DNA from 2 places in the Streptomyces sp. NBC_00019 genome. Region 2 is predicted to be linked to the other one. Evidence: riboswitches for the same ligand, from Rfam matches in the RefSeq annotation. Region 2 holds a riboswitch; the other holds the start of a gene.
What was found. Region 2 has a riboswitch for cobalamin ahead of OHU89_RS13100 (cobalamin biosynthesis protein). Riboswitches for the same ligand answer to the same signal wherever they lie in the genome.
Positions count from the first base shown of each region.

Region 1: linked by a shared signal. The riboswitch ahead of OHU89_RS16285 (prenyltransferase/squalene oxidase repeat-containing protein) and the one ahead of OHU89_RS13100 (cobalamin biosynthesis protein) in region 2 are both predicted to bind cobalamin.

Region 1 is NZ_CP108302.1:3,416,265-3,419,950, forward strand. It holds gene OHU89_RS16275 (ATP-binding protein) at 1-986, opposite strand, end outside; gene OHU89_RS16280 (phosphotransferase) at 1,093-1,737, opposite strand; cobalamin riboswitch at 1,785-1,919, shown strand; gene OHU89_RS16285 (prenyltransferase/squalene oxidase repeat-containing protein) at 2,037-3,269, shown strand; gene OHU89_RS16290 (SCO2322 family protein) at 3,266-3,686, shown strand, end outside.
Region 2 is NZ_CP108302.1:2,727,306-2,730,991, reverse strand. It holds gene OHU89_RS13105 (cobyric acid synthase) at 1-617, opposite strand, end outside; gene OHU89_RS13100 (cobalamin biosynthesis protein) at 614-1,555, opposite strand; cobalamin riboswitch at 1,655-1,797, opposite strand; gene OHU89_RS13095 (hypothetical protein) at 1,929-2,150, opposite strand; gene OHU89_RS13090 (anion permease) at 2,185-3,426, opposite strand; gene OHU89_RS13085 (lysozyme) at 3,571-3,686, opposite strand, start outside.

The sequences.
Region 1 (3,686 bases), 690 kb from region 2:
CGCACCGTGTCGAGGAGCCGAAAGCGGTCCAGGTCCGTCGGATGGCGCAGCACGATCGACTGCCGGACCAGGTGCATCAACACGTCCGCGACCCGGTCGGCCCGCAGCGGGCCGCCCGCGCAGACCCAGGTCGCGGCACCGACGGTGAACGTGTCCGCGAACACCGACAGCCGTGCCCACAGCAGGCGCTCCAGCGGGGCGCACAGCTCGTGGCTCCAGCCGATCGTGGTCCGCAGCGTCCAGTGGCGGGGCGGACCGTCCACACTCCGTTCGTCCCGGGTGAGCACGTCGAAGCGGGAGCGCAGCCGGTCGGAGAGCAGCTCATGGAGCTTGTCCAACGAGTACAGCGCCAGCCGGGCGACGGCCAGTTCGATGGCGAGCGGAATGCCGTCGAGGCTGCGGCAGATGTCGGCCACCTGCCGCCGTGCGGTGGCGTCGAGGACGAGGCCCGCGCGCTGGACGAACAGGGTCTCGGCGTCCGTCACCCGCAGCGGGTCGACCTCCAGCGTCCGCTCCCCCGGCAGGTCCAGCGGCTCACGGCTGGTGACGAGGATGTGCAGCCCGGCTGCGCCGGCGAGCAGGTCCGCCACCAGGGCCGCACAGTCCGTCAGCAGGTGCTCGCAGGTGTCGAGGATCAGCAGCAGCCGCTTGTCCGACATCCAGTCGCCGAGAGCTTCGGCCACCGACCCGGCCGACTGGTCGGACAGCCGCACCGCCTCCATGACCGCGAGCGGCACCTGGCCCGCCGCCCGCACCGGCGACAGCTCCACCAGCCACACCCCGTCGGGATACACCGCCCCCACCCGCTCCGCCGCCCGCAGCGCCAACCGCGTCTTGCCCACCCCTCCCACACCGACGAGGGTCACCAGGCGAGTGCCGCCACCGGGCTCCAACTTCTCCGCGAGCCAGCCGAGTTCGTCCTGCCGTCCGACGAAGCCGCGGGGATCGGGCGGCAGGTTCCCGAGGAGAGTCTTCTCGCTGGGCACGGGCAACAGTCTGACCGTGGCGCCCACGCGCCCACGCCGTCCGACCGAACCGGACGGCGTGATCACCTGAAGTGGCCGTGTCGCGCCACTTCACGAACGAACCCGATCAGATCAGTGACCGGATCAAGTCCTCCGCCTCCCCGAGGAGTTCGACCTCCCGTCGGCTCATCGTCGGATTGACCGCCCGCCGGCGCCGCGCCTCCGCCAGTCCGTCGTCGGTCAGGGACGACGCATCGGCGAGCAGCGCGGCCAGCATCGCGCGCGCCGGTTCGGCGAACGTCTCGTCCCCCACAGCGACTTGGGCGAGGATCACCGCCGACATGCCCCAGTCCAGCCCGGGATCGCCCTCCTCGGCGTTGGCCCAGTCGATGACGTAGGGCCCGGCGGGGGTGAGCATGACGTTGTCCGGGTGCAGGTCGAGGTGGACGACACGGCCGGGCAGGGCGTGCAACTGCCGTAGGAGACGGGCCAGTACGACCCCGGCCTCCCGCGCGTCGATCCGTCCGGCGGCGAAGGCCCCCAGCATCGTCGGCCCGTGCAGCCGCTCCATCACCAGCTCGGTGGACGAGCAGTCCTCGACGCGCACCCGCGGCACCGGATACCCGTGCCCGCGCACCCGCTCCATGACGGCCGCCTCGACGAGCGCGTCGCCGTAGGCGTCCCGAGCCCGCCGCAGCACCCACGCCTCGTCGATCTCGTACACGTCCGAGGCCCGCCCCGAGCCGATCAGTCTCCCCGTGATGATCCCCATGCCGGGAACCTACCGGGCCCACAGCCACCCCTCAGGGGCTTTGCTACGGGCCGGTAGAGTGGCCGGGTCGTCATCACACCCGTACGGGGGGAAGCCGGTGCAATTCCGGCGCTGACCCGCAACCGTGAGCCGTCTCCTGCCGGGGGGCGGCGAGCCGGATCGCCCCGTGTCGGTACTTGTGACCGGCTCACGGGCACCGGCAACCGGCCGGTGCGCGGCACCGTCGAGGTATACGGAGCCGAGCCGCCGGGATGTCCCGTGCTGCCTGGCTCCCTTGCAGGGAGAGGCACCCGCCGATCATGAACGTCCGCCGCAGCGCCGCGGTCCTGGCCGCCACCGCAGTGATCGGGACGGCCGCACCGGCCGTCGCCGCGAGTCCTTCTCCGTCGCCGTCGGTGGTGATACCGGAGGGGTTGTACGGGGATGGGGATCCGACGTACGACGGGGTGTGGCGGCAGTCGCTCGCCCTGCTCGCGCAGGACACGGTGGGTGTCGTACCCACCGCCGGGGCGGTGGACTGGCTGACCGGCCAGCAGTGCGCGAACGGCGCCTTCGCCCCCTTCCGCGCCGACACCGCCAAGGCCTGTGCCCCGGGGCTCCTGGTCGACACCAACAGCACGGCCGCCGCCGTCCAGGCCCTGGCCGCGCTCGGCGGGCACGACACCGCGACGGGCAAGGCGGTCACCTGGTTGAAGTCGGTGCAGAACAAGGACGGCGGCTGGGGCTACACCCCGGGCGGGGCCAGCGACGCGAACTCCACGTCCGTGGTCATCGGCGCGCTCACGGCGGCCGGCGAGAAGCCTGCCGCTGTCGTGAAGGACGGCAAGTCCCCCTACGACGCCCTGCTGACGTTCGCCCTGCCCTGCACCGGGGACGGCGAGGGCGCCTTCGCCTACCAGCCGGACAAGAAGGGCAAGCTCGCGGCCAACGCGGACGCGACGGCGGCGGCCGTGGTGGGCGCGCTGGGCAAGGGACTGGCCGGGGCGCCCGAGAAGCCCACCGGCACCGACCTGACCTGCAAGGACGCCACCGACCCGGAGCAGGGCGCGGAGAACGGTGCCGCCTACCTCGTCAAGGCCCTGGCCAAGGACGGGCACCTCACATCGGCGCTGCCCGGCTCCGAGGACCAGCCCGACTACGGCAACACCGCCGATGCGGTCCTCGCCCTCGCGACCGTCGGACAGGGTGACAAGGCGGCCGACAGCGTGCGCTGGCTGGAGGCCAACTTCGAGCAGTGGGCCCAGCAGAGCGGTCCGGCCGCGTACGCGCAGCTGATCCTCGCCGCCGAGGCGGACGCCTTCGACGCACGGGACTTCGGCGGCCAGGACCTGGTGAAGCTGCTCAACGCGACCGGCCCCGCGCCCGAGAAGGTGCCCTCCGCCGCCGAGAGCGCGTCCCCGGGGGCGGACGACCAGGCGGCCGAGAAGGACGACGAGGGCGTCAGCGTCTGGTGGATCGTCGGGGTCGGTCTCGTCGGCGGCATCGGTGTCGGTTTCCTGATCAGCGGCCGCAAGAAGAAGCAGCAGCCGTGATCCGCCGAGCCCTCGCACCGCTGCTGGCCGCGCTGGTCCTCCTGACCGGCGCGACCCAGGCCGCCCACGCCGCCGGCTACCGCTACTGGTCCTTCTGGGACCGCACCGGTACCACCTGGACCTACGCCACCCAGGGCCCCGCCACCGCCGTCCCCGCCGACGGCGACGTGCAGGGGTTCCGATTCGCCGTCAGTGAGGACTCCGCGGACGCGACGAAGCCCCGTGGCACCGCGTCCTTCGCGACGATCTGCGCGAAGACCCCGGCGGCGGAGGGCAGGAAGCGGGTGGCGCTGGTCATCGACTTCGGTACGGCACAGGACGCGCCCTCCGGCGAGACCCCGCCCGCGACCCGCACGGCCTGCGCGGTGGTGTCGCAGGACGCGACGACGGCGGAGGCGCTGGCGACGGTGGCGAAGC
Region 2 (3,686 bases):
AGGCTGACGTCCCCGCGGAACTTGTTCACGAGGAACCCGGCGACGAGGGCCTGGTCCTGCGGCGAGAGCAACGCGACGGTCCCGAAGAAGGAGGCGAAGACGCCACCGCGGTCGATGTCGCCGACGACGAGGACAGGGAGTTGGGCGTTCCTGGCGATGCCCATGTTGACGATGTCGGTCCGCCGCAGATTGATCTCGGCGGGACTGCCGGCCCCCTCGCAGATCACCGCGTCATACGTGCCCCGCAGTTCGGCGAGACAGTCCAGCACGGTGCCGAGCAACTGCTGCTGGCGTCCCCCGTGATACCCGCGCGCACTGAGCTCACCGACGGGCTTGCCGAGCAGTACGACCTGACTGCTCTGCTCACCACCCGGCTTCAGCAGCACGGGATTCATGAGCGCGGTCGGCTCGACGCGGCAGGCCTGGGCCTGCATGGCCTGAGCCCGCCCGATCTCGGCACCCTCGCGGGTCACGAACGAATTGAGGGACATGTTCTGCGCCTTGAAGGGCGCGACCTTGACCCCCTGCCGTACCAGCCACCGGCAGATTCCGGCGGTGACGACACTCTTGCCCGCGTCGGAGGTGGTACCGGCGACGAGAAGCCCACCGCCGGTCATGAGGCACGCGCCTTGAGAGCGACCCGCGCGGCGACACTGACGCCGAGCGCGAGCAGACCGACGCGACGGGACAGCCGTACGGCCCGCTCGATGTCGTGGACCTCCACGGAACGCCCCTCCTGGTTCAGCACGGGCCGGTGCTCGACGCGCCCCGCATACGACAAGGTCCCGCCGAGCCGCACGCCCAGGGCCCCGGCGAACGAGGCCTCCACGGGCCCGGCGTTGGGGCTCGGATGCTCGCCGGCGTCGGCACGCCAGGCTCGTACGGCCCCCCGCGGATCGCTCCCGGCGACAGCGGCCAGTACGGCGGTCAGCCGGGCCCCCGGCCACCCGGCGACGTCGTCGAGCCGGGCCGAGGCCCAGCCGTACCGCCGATGACGCGGCGACTTGTGCCCGACCATGGCGTCAAGGGTGTTGACGGCGCGGAACCCGAGCAGCCCGGGCACGCCACCGACGGCTCCCCACACCAGGGCCCCCACGACGGCGTCGGAGGTGTTCTCGGCAACGGACTCGACCACGGCCCGGGCGATCCCGTCGGCGTCCAGGGCCTGCGGATCCCGCCCGCACAGATGAGGGAGCCGCTCCCGCGCCGCCTCGACGTCCCCGACTTCCAGGGCACGCCCGATGGTTCGTGCCTCGCGCACGAGCGAGGTGCCGCCCACGACGGCCCAGGTGGCGATACCGGTCAGCGCGACGGAGGCGACGGGGGAGGGACGTACGGCTTTCTGCGCCACGGCACCGAGCACGACGGCGCCCCCGGCGCACACCGCGGTGTGCAAGGCCCCCCAACCCCGGTGGTCCCGCCACAACACCCGCTCCACGGCACCCGCGGCCCGCCCGAACACGGCGACCGGATGCCCCCGGCGTGGATCACCGAGCAGCAGGTCACCGAGAAGTCCGGTGGCGGCGCCGTACGCGAAGACGCGATCGGCACGCATCGGCTCAGCCGGCCGTGGCGTCGGGCAGTGACCTGGTGCGGTATCTCAAACGGCAGGCGAGCATGGCGATATGTCCTCACTCAGGGTGTCCACGCCCTGGTTCGACGAGACCGACGACGAGAGTTCCTGGCTCCCGGGGCTACCTACCCCGGTGACAGTGGCGGGACCGCGCCGGACTTCCACCGGCTTCCTCTTCTGCCGTCGTACATGGCTCCGGCAGTCCACCATGGGCCCGGAAGGGCCGTCAACTTGCCGTTGACCTGGGACGGGAGAGTGTGCTGAGGCCCACATACGGGGGGTTGCGGACGTGACAAAAACGTGGGGTGCGGGACGGAGAACCGTCCCGCACCCCACGGGGTGTTCGCTCGTCGCGTCAGGCGACGATCAGATAGATCCCGTACGTCACCGCCGCCGCGCAGGCCGCGAAGCAGGCGTACGCGCCGGTGACCGCGAGAGCCGCGGATCCGCCCTGTGCGGTGGCCCGTTCCTGGCGGGAGAGGCCCATGATGCCGAGGGTGAACAGGGCCACGAGGGCCACGGTGACCACGAGGCTGACGCCGAAGACGGAGCCCAGCGCTTCCCAGTCGATCTTCATGTCGGTGATTCCTTCGTTCCTGGGTGCGGCGGGCTCAGACGGCGGCCGGCGGAGCGGCGGGCTCCGGGGCTGCGGTCGGGGCCGGGATCGTGGCCGTGAGGTCCTCGGTCACCGTGCCCGCCGGGGGAGGGGTGACCGCGGCGATCGCCGTCGTCACCACGCCGGCTGGCTCCTCGTCGCTGTCGTTGACGTTCGTGTGGTCGATGACCTCGCGTCGCGAGAGCTTCCAGATCGCCGCGCTGGAGGCGATGAGGAAGACCGCCACGACCGCCGTGCCCCAGTCGCCGAGGCCGGTGACCCACTCCGCCAGTGCGCCCACCAGGGCCGCGGCCGGCAGGGTCAGGCCCCACGCCACGAACATCCGCGTCGCCGTGGACCAGCGGACGACGCCGCCCTTGCGGCCGAGGCCCGCGCCCATCACCGCACCCGAGACCGAGTGCGTGGTGGAGAGGGAGAAACCGAGGTGCGAGGAGGCCAGGATGACCGTGGCCGCGCTGGTCTGGGCGGCGAAGCCCTGCTGCGGCTGGAGGTCGGTCAGGCCCTTGCCCATCGTGCGGATGATGCGCCAGCCGCCGAGGTAGGTGCCGAGCGCGATGGCGAGACCCGCGGAGAGGATGACCCAGGTGGGCGGGTCGGAGTCGGGAGCGACGGCGCCGCCGGCGACCAGGGCGAGGGTGATGATGCCCATCGTCTTCTGCGCGTCGTTCGTGCCGTGGGCCAGCGAGACCAGGCCCGCCGAGGCGATCTGGCCGGCGCGGAAGCCCTTCGCGGCGGCCCTGCCGTCGGCCTTCTTGCTCATGGAGTAGGAGAGGCGGGTCGCGAGCATCGCGGCGAGGCCCGCGACGATGGGCGCCGCGATCGCCGGGATCAGGACCTTGGTGATCAGGACGTCACCGTGGACCGCGCCCATGCCCGCCGAGGCGATGGTGGCGCCGATCAGACCGCCCATGAGGGCGTGCGAGGAGCTGGAGGGGAGCCCGACCAGCCAGGTCAGCAGGTTCCAGAGGATCGCGCCGACCAGGGCGGCGAAGATGACCTCGGGACGTATGCCGCTCTCGTCGACGAGACCCTTGGAGATCGTGTTGGCGACCTCCACGGAGAGAAATGCGCCCACAAGGTTCAGCACGGCGGACATGGCCACCGCGACCTTGGGCTTGAGTGCACCGGTCGAGATGGTCGTGGCCATCGCGTTGGCGGTGTCGTGAAAACCGTTCGTGAAATCGAACGCAAGTGCGGTTACTACCACAATCGCGAGGATCAGCGAGAAGTTTTCCATTTACCCAGGCAATCGTTCGAGCGTCATTGGCTGGTCGAACGTAGGTAACCAGGGTGAACGGAAGATGAACTGAGGCGGGCCGCACGGTGTCTGGAACCGAGGGATTCCCCTCCGATCCTCCAGCGCGGCCCAACCGCCGCACGGTTACGAGCCCCGGGCGAACTTCTTCAGCTGTGCCAGGGACCCGTTGAAGAGATTCTGATCACCCGGCAGGCTGCCGCTGTTGTCGTACTGCCAGATGGTCCAGTACCCCCATCCGG